DNA from 4 places in the Bradyrhizobium sp. SPXBL-02 genome. Region 2 is predicted to be linked to each of the others. Evidence: predicted binding sites of a transcription regulator. Region 2 holds the regulator's gene; each other region holds the start of a gene.
The links. The regulator LexA, encoded in region 2, represses DNA repair genes until DNA is damaged. The targets are predictions, from matches to a motif close to TGTTCNNNNTGTGTTCNG.
Positions count from the first base shown of each region.

Region 1 (3,202 bases), 820 kb from region 2:
AGCGGGAAAACAACCCCATGCACAGTAGGGTGTCGGGCAATTTCCTCGCTCGGCCAATAGGTTACGAGTAGTATTTAGATACCTTGGAGGCCCGCGGTTGCGGCAGCCGACTGGCGCTGCCGGGGTCGGGGATCCCGCCCTAAACCGCGGCTGGCGCCCCGTCGCGGGGCGGACCTCGACCCGCTCCGGAAGCCGGTCCTGGCGGTGCCTAGTGGACCTTGATCTCGTTCAGCGGCAGATGGAGCTCGGCGGCGCGCTCTTCGCGGTCCTTCCTGCGGAACTCGTTTTCCTTGCGCTCGAACTTCACCATCTCCTCGTGCGCCGCCTCCAGCAGCGGCTTTCGCCTGATCGTGTCGTGGTGCGTGTCGTTGTCCGTCATGAGCTGAGGTCCCCAAAAGTTGCGGTCCCATCCCCACAGAAAACCGGAGACCGCGAAAAGGTTCGGTGCCGCAGGATTACGGAAACATGACGGCGCGCCGGCCGCGCGTCGTTGATGCCGATCATATTCGCTTTGCCCAACCCGGCGGAGGCCCGGCTATTTCGGCGGCTGAAGCCCCGGCGATTTGACCCAATCGCTCAGATGATTGGCAACGTCGGCCTGGCGGGCCTTCTTGAGCAGCGCGTCCCGCTCCGGCCCGGGAGGAAGCTTGGACGCTTGCTCGCGGATCTGCTTCACCCATGCGGACAGCCGGTCCTGAAGGGTCAGCTGCTGCTTGAAACGTCGTCGCTTGAACATGGCGCGCTCTTTCCGTGCGAGGAGGCGGGAGCGCGAGGTGAGCGTTCTCATCACCGATAGTGGCCAAGATCCGCGCGGTGATGATGCATTAGGATCCGGAAATGGATCCGCGTCTGTTCAGTTGTGCACTCAGTGCAAAGCGGGGAGGGTGACGATCCAGCATGGCTGATTTGTTGGGCCGCAGAGGTCGGCTCCATCAACCAATGGGGCCGGCTCGCGAGGCGGCCCCAGGTCATCCCAGGAGCTTGTCAAAAGCCACCAAGGCACCGAATGCGGTTGCGGTGACGGCGAGGAAGGCCACGAAATACCATAGGCGATGCATGAGCGGATAATCCGGACGCTCCGCGATGGTTCATGCCGGCTCGACCAGCTCCCATCATTTGGTCAGCGCTTGCTGCACGTCGGCTGATTTTTGCGGCACCAAGGTTCGGGATTCTTGCAATCACCCGGATCGAATGCGGACGGCGCCCGGGCCGCCAACTGAGGCGGCCTTACTGCCGTTGAATGATGCTGGGAGCGAGATTCCCGTCGGCCTTGGGCAGCCCTTCGTCGTCTATCCGCTCCTTGAGATCGGCGGCCCTCTCAATGAAGCCAGCCGCCACTGCTGGGTCGGAGCTCGTCTTGGCCAGCTTAAGTAGCGTCGCTGCTACTTCTCGGGTGTTCTTCGTAACCACGGCATTCCCTACATGGATCAAGTGCAGGGAAGAGTCTGGAACAGCCAATTCCGTTCCGATGCTCGGTACAAAAATGCACGCAAGCGATAGGAGGCCTCAGCTCCGGGGCTGGCACCGAGCTGAGGCCTTCGTGTCACCGTCACGTTGTCGAGGCGTGAGGCTGCTATCAAGTCACCTGCCAGAGCCCTAGTTCCGGGAAATCAGGGCACTCGGTATTTCTACCTAGGACACCGGGGGCACATACGGACAGCAGCAAAATCCACAAAGAACATATTGCGAACTGAGAACAAATGGGGTACATTGGTTTTATCGCCGAGCTGCCTCGCAACCGTTTGTCCCTCACGCGAATCCTCGCCATAAGGAGCACGACCCAATGTCCGCAACTGCCCTGCGTATCGTCGAAGGATCTTCCATGGACAAGAGTAAAGCTCTGGCCGCCGCGCTCTCCCAGATCGAGCGGCAGTTCGGCAAGGGCTCGGTGATGAAGCTCGGCAAGAACGACCGCTCCATGGATATCGAGGCGGTGTCCTCCGGCTCGCTCGGGCTCGATATCGCGCTCGGCATCGGCGGCCTGCCGAAGGGACGCATCGTCGAGATCTACGGGCCGGAATCCTCGGGCAAGACCACGCTCGCGCTGCATACGGTGGCGGAAGCGCAGAAGAAGGGTGGCATCTGCGCCTTCATCGACGCCGAGCACGCGCTCGATCCGGTCTATGCCCGCAAGCTCGGCGTCAACATCGACGAGCTCCTGATCTCGCAGCCCGACACCGGCGAGCAGGCGCTGGAGATCTGCGACACCCTGGTGCGCTCGGGCGCCGTCGATGTTCTGGTGGTCGATTCGGTGGCGGCGCTGGTGCCGAAGGCCGAGCTCGAGGGCGAGATGGGTGACGCGCTGCCTGGCCTGCAGGCCCGCCTGATGAGCCAGGCGCTGCGCAAGCTGACGGCCTCCATCAACAAGTCCAACACCATGGTGATCTTCATCAACCAGATCCGCATGAAGATCGGCGTGATGTACGGCTCGCCGGAAACCACCACCGGCGGCAATGCGCTGAAATTCTACGCCTCCGTCCGCCTCGACATCCGCCGCATCGGTGCGATCAAGGAGCGCGACGAGGTGGTCGGCAACACCACGCGCGTCAAGGTGGTCAAGAACAAGCTGGCCCCGCCCTTCAAGCAGGTCGAGTTCGACATCATGTACGGCGAGGGCGTCTCCAAGATGGGCGAGATCCTCGATCTCGGCGTCAAGGCCGGCATCGTCGAGAAGTCCGGCGCCTGGTTCTCCTATGACAGCCAGCGCCTCGGCCAGGGCCGCGAGAACGCCAAGGCGTTCCTGAAGGGCAACCCCGACATCACCGCCAAGATCGAGACCGCGATCCGCCAAAACTCCGGTCTGATTGCCGAGCAGATTTTGGCCGGCACGCCCGAGCGCGACGCCGACGGCGAGGAGCCGGCGGACGAGTAAGCCTCGACCAGCGGAAAGTTTTTCGCGAGGAGCGGGCACTGAGGACGTTGAGTTGCCGACGTCTTCGGTGCCCGTTTCGTTTTGCGTTGCGTTGATCAGGTGGTGCGATGAAGCGTCTGATCTTGACTGGCTGGGGCGGCGGGAGGGAGCTTGCTCAATCGGGGTTGGCCGAGATCGTCATCCCGTTCCATTTTCAATTTGAGTGGGGGCCGCTCCCGCGCGAGGAAAAGCTGTCGGCTTATTTGGCTGCCTACACCGCAGAGCTTGGTCATGCCGAACATTGGTCGGATTGGGTCCGCTGGCCCCGCGGCGCCAAGGGCCGCAAATTGT
Region 1 is NZ_CP182474.1:3,064,952-3,068,153, forward strand. Features, by position in the region: gene ACNJYD_RS13955 (hypothetical protein) at 209-379, opposite strand; gene ACNJYD_RS13960 (hypothetical protein) at 536-736, opposite strand; gene recA (recombinase RecA) at 1,784-2,872, shown strand; gene ACNJYD_RS13970 (hypothetical protein) at 2,980-3,202, shown strand, end outside.
Region 1: the regulator LexA is predicted to act here: its motif matches at 1,675-1,692, upstream of recA (recombinase RecA).

Region 2 (3,202 bases):
GCGAGGGGGATTTCGACGGCAGCCTCGTGCCGAAGACGGCCGTGCCTCGCAACCGGGACGCAACGCCATCGGAGGCCGACTTGCAGGCCGACGATTGAAGATCAATGCGGGGAAAAACCGGTCCGACGGGATCCCGCAGGACGCAAACCATACCATCTCGCCGGCCGCGGCCGGCGATGGCATTTGAATTTGGCCCTCGACTTTTCGGTCGGGGCCGACCGCGTCAGCCGATCGGCAGGCGCGTGATCGTGGGCCGCGTGTCGGCGACGATCTGCGGCTTGTGCTCGCGCTCGATGGCTTGCTGCGTCACCGGCAATTGCAGCACGGTCGCGCGCTGGCCTTCGACGAGCTGCGTCACCAGCACGTACTTGCCGTCCGGAAATTCGATCGCGTCATGATGGCGATCGGGAATGTGCGGGTCGATCTTGCCGAACTTGCCGACGCGGGAGTTGACGGTGCGCGTCCAGATCCAGCGGTTGTCGTAGCGGACGTTATCGGCGAAAGCGAGCTCCGTTCCCGGCAGCAGACAGACCGCGACGGAGAGATCGGCTTCGGAGGCGAAGCCGCGCGTCGAGGTGCCGCGGAAGGTTGTCGTGACGATCGTCTCGCCAACTTCGGCGGGGCGCGTCGCGACGGCATGCAGGCTATAGTCACACATCGGGTGCTCCTCATACTGGGATAGCGACCCGCGTCTCTTTCGAGGCGCAGGCCTCTATCAGAGTGGAAGCCTCCAACGCTCTGCTCGGTTATGGGCAAATCTGCGGCTCGCATCCGCAGCACGCGATCACATTATCTTTCCCGGATTCGATAGGAACAAACCTCGCGTCCTTGCATTTGGCCCGCACTATCGGCGCTGTCGGCACAACTCTACCGGCGGAGCGAAATGGCCGCGTGTCCGCATGGGCGAGTGTCGCGCGGGAAGAGGCGCCGAACAGTCAGCGCAGAACCAGAAAGACCATCCAGCCGGAGCGGACAAGTATCCGCTCCAATCTTGGATCGACGATCGAAGCGCGCGTAGCGCTTACTTCCGGTATCAGTACTTCCGGTAAAGCCCGATCAGCTTGCCCTGGATCTTCACGCGGTTCGGCGGAAGAATGCGGACCTCGTAGGCGGCATTGGCGGGCTCGAGCGCGATCGAGGCGCCGCGGCGGCGGAAGCGCTTGAGCGTGGCCTCCTCGTCGTCGATCAGCGCCACCACAATGTCGCCGGTATTGGCGGTCTCGTTGCGCTGGATCAGCGCCATGTCGCCGTCGAGGATGCCGGCCTCGACCATCGAATCGCCGCGCACCTCGAGCGCGTAGTGCTCGCCGGAGCCGAGCATGTCCGGCGGGACGCTGATGGTGTGGCTGCGGGTCTGCAGCGCCTCGATCGGCGTGCCGGCCGCGATGCGGCCCATCACGGGCACCGCGACGGGGCGCTCGCCCTCATCCGCGGGCGGGCTGGAGCTCGCGCGCACCTTGCCGAGATTGCCCTCGATGACGCTCGGGGTGAAGCCGCGGCGATTGCCGGCTGCGGCCTGGAGCTCGGGCAGCTTGATCACCTCGATGGCACGGGCGCGGTTGGGCAGGCGGCGAATGAAGCCGCGCTCCTCAAGCGCAGTGATCAGGCGATGAATGCCTGACTTCGAGCGCAGGTCGAGCGCATCCTTCATCTCGTCGAAGGACGGCGGCACGCCGCTTTCCTTCAGACGTTCGCTGATGAACCGCAGAAGCTCGTATTGTTTGCGCGTCAACATCTCGACCAAAGTCCCCCGGTTGATGTCGTTCGATTCCGAGACGATGAAGTCGGCAATAAGCCGCTACATCCTCGAAACAAATCATGAACGGACACTATATGTTCGATATGTGTTCCGCAACTGCTTAATTTATGGTGAACGCGGCTGAACTCGCGGAATGCGTGTGGCTCAGCAGCTCAGACGGGCAGCCGCAGCACCTCGCAAGGTGTGCCGGCCTCGGCCTTCGGCGCGAACGGTGCGCGCACGAGAAGTACCTGTGCCGCAGAGAGATTCGCAAGCAGGGAGGAGTCCTGATGGCTGACGGGAAGGGCGACGCGCGTGCCGTCGTCGCGCACCTCCAGCCGCGCACGCAGATAATCCTCGCGCTGATCGTTGGCGCCGAGGTCGCGGCCCAGCACGGCGCGCTCGCGCTGATGATGAATCACTGAACCGCCCGACAGGGCCCGAATCAAGGGCACCATGAACAGGAAGGCGCACACGTATGACGACACGGGATTGCCGGGCAGGCCGATCACGCGCATCGCGCCGAGGCGACCATGCATCATCGGCTTGCCGGGCCGGATCGCGATCTTCCAGAACGCCATCTCGATGCCTTCGCCCTTGAGCGCCTGCTGGACCAGATCGTGGTCGCCGACCGACGCACCGCCGGTCGTGACCAGGATGTCGGCACCGCTCTCGCGCGCGCGGCGGATGCCGGCGGACGTGGACTCCAGCGTATCGGCGGCAATTCCGAGGTCGATGGTCTCGGCGCCCTCGCTGCGGGCAAGGGCGTGCAGGGCATAGCCATTGGAATAGACGATCTGACCGGGACCAGGCGCGGTGCCCGGCATGACCAGCTCGTCGCCGGTGGCGAGAATCGCGACCCTCGGGCGGCGGATAACGCCGAGATAAGGATGATTCATTCCGGCGGCGAGGGCGAGATCGCGCTCGGTGAGACGGATTCCCTTGCGCAGCAGCACGTCGCCTTCGCGGAAGTCGACGCCCGCAGGGCGGATGTGCCGGCCACAAATTGCGGCTTCCTTGATCGTGACATGCTTGCCGTCGGCAATTGTGTCCTCCTGGATCACGACGGCATCGGCGCCGTCGGGAACGACGCCGCCGGTGAAGATCCGCACGGCTTCGCCGGGGCCGACCCTTCCCGCGAACGGCCGACCCGCCGCGACCTCACCGACGACGGTCAGCCTGGACTCGATGGCCGCGTCGGACGCGCGCACGGCATAGCCGTCCATCGCCGACATCGCCTCCGGCGGCTGCGTGCGCCGCGCCGCGACATCGTGCGCGAGCACACGATGGTGGGCCTCGTCGAGGCGAACCATCTCTTCGGCCAGCGGCTCGGCGCCGGTCAGCACCGCGGCGAGCGCGTCAGAAACCGGCATCAGGGCCACGGGCGAACTCCGCAACAAATCAGGACTCGGTCGGCAAGTTCTAGCTGAGCGGAGGGACTGAAGCAAAAAGGCCTCCCTGGCC
Region 2 is NZ_CP182474.1:3,888,742-3,891,943, forward strand. Features, by position in the region: gene ACNJYD_RS18040 (ComEC/Rec2 family competence protein) at 1-98, shown strand, start outside; gene ACNJYD_RS18045 (hypothetical protein) at 224-658, opposite strand; gene lexA (transcriptional repressor LexA) at 1,034-1,735, opposite strand; gene ACNJYD_RS18055 (molybdopterin molybdotransferase MoeA) at 1,912-3,120, opposite strand.

Region 3 (3,202 bases), 2.2 Mb from region 2:
GCGGTGACCCGCGGCTGGCTCGGCGTGCAGGTGCAGCCGGTGACCTCGGATATGGCCGACAGCCTCGGCCTGAAGGAGACACGCGGCGCGATCGTCGACAATCCGCAAGATGGCAGCCCGGCGGCGAAGGCCGGCATCGAGGCGGGGGACGTCATCACCGCCGTCAATGGCACCGCGATCAAGGATTCCCGCGATCTCGCCCGCACCATCGCCGGCTTGGCGCCGGGCACGTCCGTGAAGCTCGATGTCTTCCGCAAGGGTGGCAGCAAGACCGTGACCCTGGCGCTCGGCGAGTTGCCGAACGAGCGGCAGGCCAAGGGCAACGAGGGCATGGGGCAGCCGGGTGCCGGCATGCCGCGCCTCGGCCTCAGCCTGGCGCCGGCAGGTGACGTTCAGGGCGCAGGCCAGAACGGCGTGGTCGTCACCGAGGTTGATCCGCAAGGCCCGGCCGCGCAACGCGGCATCCGGACCGGCGACGTCATCGTCAATGTCGGCGGCAAGGCTGTCAGCAGTGTCGGCGAGGTGCGCTCCGAGCTGGCGCAGGCCAAATCGTCGGGCAAGCGCAGCGTGCTGCTGCAGATCAGAAGCGCGGAGGCCACCCGCTTCGTCGCGGTGCCACTCGCCTGACGCGAACCTCGACCGCTACAAATCCAGAAAGGCGGCCTCGGGCCGCCTTTCGCACACGAGCTCGCCAGGTCCGATAACATTCTCGTTAACGGCAGGTAGGGTGACCGGGTGCGTCCGAAAAAGCCGTGTTCGCTGATCACACTCGCCAGGTGCCTCGGTGCTCTGCGGCAACGTCGCCGCTGAGAGGGGTTGCAAGCGTGGAACTTCGAACCTCGCGGCGATTTTTGGAACTCGCCGGTGGTTCACATGAGATCGGTGCCGACATGGATCGATTGAAGGTCTCGCTGAGGAGTGCGCTGCTGGTGGCGCCATTGGTGCTCTCAGGCGGAAACGCCCTCGGGCGCGACGACGGCCGCTACGCGGATTCCCCTCTGAAGCCATGGTTCGACAGTTTGCGCAGCCATCTCGGTCCGTGCTGCTCTGATGCGGACGGTTTCGCCGTCGCCGATCCCGACTGGGAGTCGCACAACGGGCGTTACCGTGTGCGCCTCGACGGGCAGTGGATCGATGTGCCGGATGAAGCCGTCATCACCGAGCCGAACCGGGCTGGCCGCACCATGGTGTGGCCGGTCAAGACTGCGTTCGGGATTTCGATCCGCTGCTTCATGCCTGGGAGCATGATCTGAGACCGGTCAGCGCGACCGTTTGGATGATTTGCGCTTCGATGATTTCTTGCTCGATGATTTCCTGGACGACGTCCTCGACGATTTCTTGGACGTCTTCTTGGCGCTCTTGCGCGTCGAAGCCTTCTTCGGGACCTTCTTTCCCTTCTTGCGTGCCTTCGACAATCCGATCGCGATCGCCTGCTTGCGGCTCTTGACGCGGCCGCCGCGCCCGCCACGGCCGCTCTTCGCGGTGCCCTTCTTGTAGCGCCGCATCTCGCTGGCGACATCGCTGCCCGAGCTGCTTGAGTAGCGGCGTTTCTTTGCCTTGCGTGCCATGTATGTTCTCCCTCGGCGAGGAGAACCATTCGGCACAACCATGGTTCCGGGAGCGCGGGCGGCGCAGCTAAAGGGCGATGCGATTAGGATGAATCGTCATCGCGCTTTAGGCTATTGTTCGAGCATGATCTCTTCGGAAAACCGCTGCACACTTTTCCCGATCATGCTCTAGAAGGAATTTGCCAGCTCGATCTCCGCTTCCAGCGCCTGGATGCGTCGTGCGGCCTCGCCGAAGGACAGATCCCGCGAATATTGGCCGGGCTGATAGGCCTCATCGCTCAGCCGCTTCAGCTTCAGGCCCTGCGCCCGCGTCATCTGCTCGCCAAGTACAAATCTGGCGTCGTATTTACCTTGAACCTGCATCTGGCGTCTCCGTCCTGAAATCGTGACTTGACTATATGTTCTTATTTTGTTCTAACAAGCCATGGACAACAGAATTAATGAAATTCGACGTAAAATCAGAGCCTTGAGGCTTGAGATGGCCGACGTCGAGGCGTCGGTGCGCGACCTCGTCGAGCGCGATCGCGACTGCACGGAAAGGGCCCTGGCGCAGATGGACCTGCGCCGGAAAATCAACCTCCTGATTGCCGAATGGAAGGCGGCCGGCGGCAGCGACGTTCTGCCTGACGTCCGCGACCGGGTGCGCCTTCGTCCCGTGAAGACAGGCGGCAATCCCGCGCGCGCAGCCGAGCGCCGCTGAGATCGTTGGCGCCGGATACCGCCAAGTGCCGACCCCAAGATGAGATGGAAGACAGAGGGCCCCGCAATGGCGGGGCCCTCCATGATTTGGGAGCGCCTATTTGGTGTTGGTCATGCTGCCCTTGTTCGTCATGGTGCCGCTCTGATCGGAGCCCGGGCCGGCGCCGCCTTGGCCCGTGGGGTCAGCGCCCTTGGAAGACTTGGTGTTGGCGCCGGTGGTCTGCGACGATGACGTCGAGGATCCATGCTTGGCCTTGTGCGACTTGGCCTGGGCGGCGAACGGCGTGGCGGCAAGGCCGGTTGCTAGCATGACGGCGAGAGCGAGCTTGGTCGTGTTCATGCGGGGGAACTCCCTGTGTTAAATTGACGCAGGCAGCAAACCGCGCCTCGCGGCAGGAGTTCCCGGCAAGGCATCTTCCGTACGTCACGCACGCTTCAAGTTTGCTTGTCCTCGGTCAGGATGAACACGGCGCCGGTGAGCGTCGCGCCGATCGCGAAGGTCGTCACCAAGGTGAGGGCGAAGACCGTCGCGGCCTGGCCCCCGCCGTTGTTCAGCAGGTTGGCCACGGCTGGATTGGACAGGACGAGCGTGAGGCTGAAGGTGAGGCCGAGCGCTGCGCCCATCATTGCATGCGTCATCAGCCTGATAAGGCCGCTGGCAGAGATCAGCTCGGACGACTTCTTGTTGTTGGTGCGCATGCCACGGCATCCCGAACTGCCACGCCAACGCGCTCGTGATTCCCTGGTTCCGTTCCGCTGAAGGAATTGTCATCGCCCGCTTCATCCGGCGTTCATGCCGGGCTTGCCAAGATGAGCGCCGGCAAAACGGGAACATCGACGGGGAACATCGACATGGGTAAGGTCGCCTTTCTTTACCGCTCGCTGGCCTATCGCAACGCAGCCGCGGACATCCTGCGCAAGGCGCGCAAGCTCCC
Region 3 is NZ_CP182474.1:6,085,866-6,089,067, reverse strand. Features, by position in the region: gene ACNJYD_RS28455 (Do family serine endopeptidase) at 1-627, shown strand, start outside; gene ACNJYD_RS28450 (hypothetical protein) at 891-1,253, shown strand; gene ACNJYD_RS28445 (DUF6496 domain-containing protein) at 1,260-1,568, opposite strand; gene ACNJYD_RS28440 (DUF3072 domain-containing protein) at 1,737-1,931, opposite strand; gene ACNJYD_RS28435 (hypothetical protein) at 2,047-2,268, shown strand; gene ACNJYD_RS28430 (hypothetical protein) at 2,365-2,607, opposite strand; gene ACNJYD_RS28425 (hypothetical protein) at 2,703-2,966, opposite strand; gene ACNJYD_RS28420 (hypothetical protein) at 3,120-3,202, shown strand, end outside.
Region 3: the regulator LexA is predicted to act here: its motif matches at 1,968-1,985, upstream of ACNJYD_RS28440 (DUF3072 domain-containing protein).

Region 4 (3,202 bases), 2.5 Mb from region 2:
GAGGCCGGGGGGACCGACAAACAGCACGTGATCCAGCGCCTCGCCGCGCTTGCGCGCGGCCTCGATGAAGATCGAGAGATTCTTGCGCGCCTGCTGCTGGCCGACGAAATCGGACAGCGATTGCGGCCGGAGCGCAGTGTCGCCGACATCGTCGCTGCGGCGCTCGGGCGAAACCATGCGGCTGGCTTTGGGGTCGCTCACTTCGCGAGTTCCTTCAGCCCGAGCCGGATCAGCTGCGCCGTCTCGGCGCCCTCACCCGCACTGCGCGAGGCCGAGGCGATCGCGGCGGCGGCTTGCGGCTGGCCATAGCCGAGATTGATCAGCGCGGAGATCGCATCCGCGACGGGGCGCGGCGCGCGCTGGTCGTCGACGGCACCGGCAAGATGCACGACGGCGGGATCGACATTGGCAAAAGCCGGCGCCTTGTCCTTCAATTCGGTGACGATGCGCTCGGCGACCTTGGGGCCGACGCCGGGCGTGCGCGCCACCGCGGCCTTGTCGCGCAGCGCGATGGCATTGGCGAGATCGGCCGGCGACAGCGTGCCGAGCACGGCGAGCGCGACCTTGGCACCGACACCCTGCACGGTCTGCAGCAGGCGAAACCATTCGCGCTCCTGATCGGTGCGGAAGCCGAACAGTTTGATTTGATCCTCGCGGACATAGGTCTCGATCGACAGCACCGCGGCTTCGCCTGGCGAGGGCAGATGCTGCAAAGTTCGCGAGGAACAGTGCACCTGATAGCCGACGCCGCCGACGTCGAGGATGACGAAGTCCTCGCCGTAAGAATCGATCAGGCCCTTGAGCTTGCCGATCATATCCCCACCACCTTCAGCCGCAGCGCGGTGCTCTGGCGGTGATGGGCGTGGGTGATGGCGATGGCGAGCGCGTCGGCGGCGTCCGCGGACGGCGGCTCGGCCTTCGGCAGCAGGATCTTCAGCATCATCGCGATCTGTTGCTTGTCGGCGTGGCCGGCGCCGACCACGGTCTTCTTGACCTGGTTCGGCGCGTATTCGGCGACAGAAATGCCGAACATTGCGGGCGCAAGCATGGCGACGCCGCGGGCCTGTCCGAGCTTCAGCGTAGCAACGCCGTCCTTGTTGACAAAAGTCTGCTCGACCGCGGCTTCCATCGGCTGGTGGCTGGACAAGACGGAAGCGAGGCCTTCATGGATCGCAAGCAGCCGGCTCGCCAGCGGCAAATCGTCCGGCGGTTCCACCGAGCCGCAGGCGAGGTAGATCAGGCGATTGCCCTCAGCCTCGATCACGCCCCAGCCGGTGCGGCGCAGGCCGGGGTCGATGCCGATGATGCGAACGGGGCCACGAATCGGGAGCGCAGTCATGGGCCAGTGATAGCGGCTGGCCGCGGCGGGGGAAACAGAAACAGAACGGAAGTAACAGGGGAAGTGGGGTATCTCGGGTGAGCACCGCCGCCCACTCCACAATTCGTCGTCATACCCCGCGAAAGCGGGGTATCCAGTACGCCGCGGCTTATCCGTATCCCTCTGGCGTCTCTGGAATACTGGGTCGCCCGGTCAAGCCGGGCGACGACAGCAGAATCCGGAGCGAGGTATCAGCCGCCCATCTTCGCAACAAGCGCGTCCGACACCTCGAAATTGGCGTAGACGTTCTGGACGTCGTCGTGCTCGTTGAGCAGGTCCATCAGCTTCAAGAGCTTCTCGCCGGTCTCGTCGTCGACCGCAACCGTGTTCTGCGGCTTCCAGATCAGCGCGGCCTTGCGCGGCTCGCCGAACTTGGCTTCCAGCGCCTTGGCAACGTCGCGATAGCCTTCGGTCGAGGCGTAGATCTCGTGGCCGCCCTCGCCGGACACGACGTCGTCTGCGCCGGCCTCGATCGCAGCGTCCAGCACCGCGTCGTCGGAGGCGACGCTGCGGTCGTATTCGATGATGCCGGTGCGGTCGAACATGAACGACACCGAGCCGGTTTCGCCGAGATTGCCGCCGGACTTGGTGAAGAAGGAGCGGATGTCGGAGGCGGCGCGGTTGCGGTTGTCGGTCAGCGCCTCGACGATGACGGCGACGCCGCCCGGGCCATAGCCCTCGTAGCGGATCTCGTCATAGTTCTCGCCATCGCTGCCGAGCGCCTTCTTGATGGCGCGCTCGATATTGTCCTTCGGCATGTTCTCCTGGCGCGCAGCGATCACGGCGGCGCGCAGGCGCGGGTTCATGGCGGGGTCGGGCGTGCCCAGCTTGGCGGCGACGGTGATTTCACGCGCCAGCTTGCCGAACAGCTTCGACTTCTGGGCATCCTGCCGCCCCTTGCGGTGCATGATGTTCTTGAATTGGGAATGTCCGGCCATGCTTGGTCTCGTGAAGGAAGCGTGCGTCAAGGTGAGTGCGGGAAGCGCGGCCTTATAGGCCGCCCACCCAGCGGAATCAAAGGGCTCGGCTGCTCCTAAGGTAGCCCTGTAAAGGTAGCCGCCGTAATGGCGCCTGCCTAGACGTCGGGCACCGTTAACCCTGATTTCATTCCGACTTGCGAAAATAGCGCCCGACCGTTCCCCGACAAGAGAGAGCTGATGGCGTTCGGACTATTTCGGAAGCGTCTGCCGGACACGGCCGCGCCTGCGGCAGCCCCGGAGGCTGCGCAGCCGGCGGCCCCTGCCGCACCCGCCCCGACCGCCGAAAGTGATTCGGCCCGGGAAATCCTGGAATTGCTGGAACTCGAGCTCGGCGCCATGATCCGCCAGCTCGAGCGCGCCGCCAATTCCGTCGCCGGCGGAGCCGATGCGACCGCCGCGACGCTCGCCGCCATTCGCGACCGCACCGACGCCCTGACCGGCCGGACCAACGCGGCGCAATCGACCGCCTCTACCTTCGCCCATGCCGCCGACAAGTTCACCCAATCCGCGCAAGGCATCGGCGCGCAGGTCCGCGAGGCCGGCAAGCTCGCCGACGAGGCCAGCGCCGCCGCGCAAGAAGCCCGCGCCAATGTCGACCGCCTGCGCGAATCCTCCGCCGCCATCGGCAACGTCGTCAACCTGATCGCGCAGATCGCGCGGCAGACCACGCTGCTCGCGCTCAACTCGACCATCGAGGCCGCGCGCGCGGGCGCCGCGGGAAAAGGCTTTGCCGTCGTCGCCACCGAGGTCAAGGCGCTCGCGGTGCAGACCCAGAGCGCGACAGAGGAGATCACAAAGAAGATCGACGCGCTGCAGCGCGACGCCGCCGGCTCGGCGGATGCGG
Region 4 is NZ_CP182474.1:1,419,218-1,422,419, reverse strand. Features, by position in the region: gene ruvB (Holliday junction branch migration DNA helicase RuvB) at 1-201, opposite strand, end outside; gene ruvA (Holliday junction branch migration protein RuvA) at 198-815, opposite strand; gene ruvC (crossover junction endodeoxyribonuclease RuvC) at 812-1,339, opposite strand; gene ACNJYD_RS06645 (YebC/PmpR family DNA-binding transcriptional regulator) at 1,570-2,316, opposite strand; gene ACNJYD_RS06640 (methyl-accepting chemotaxis protein) at 2,536-3,202, shown strand, end outside.
Region 4: the regulator LexA is predicted to act here: its motif matches at 1,370-1,387, upstream of ruvC (crossover junction endodeoxyribonuclease RuvC).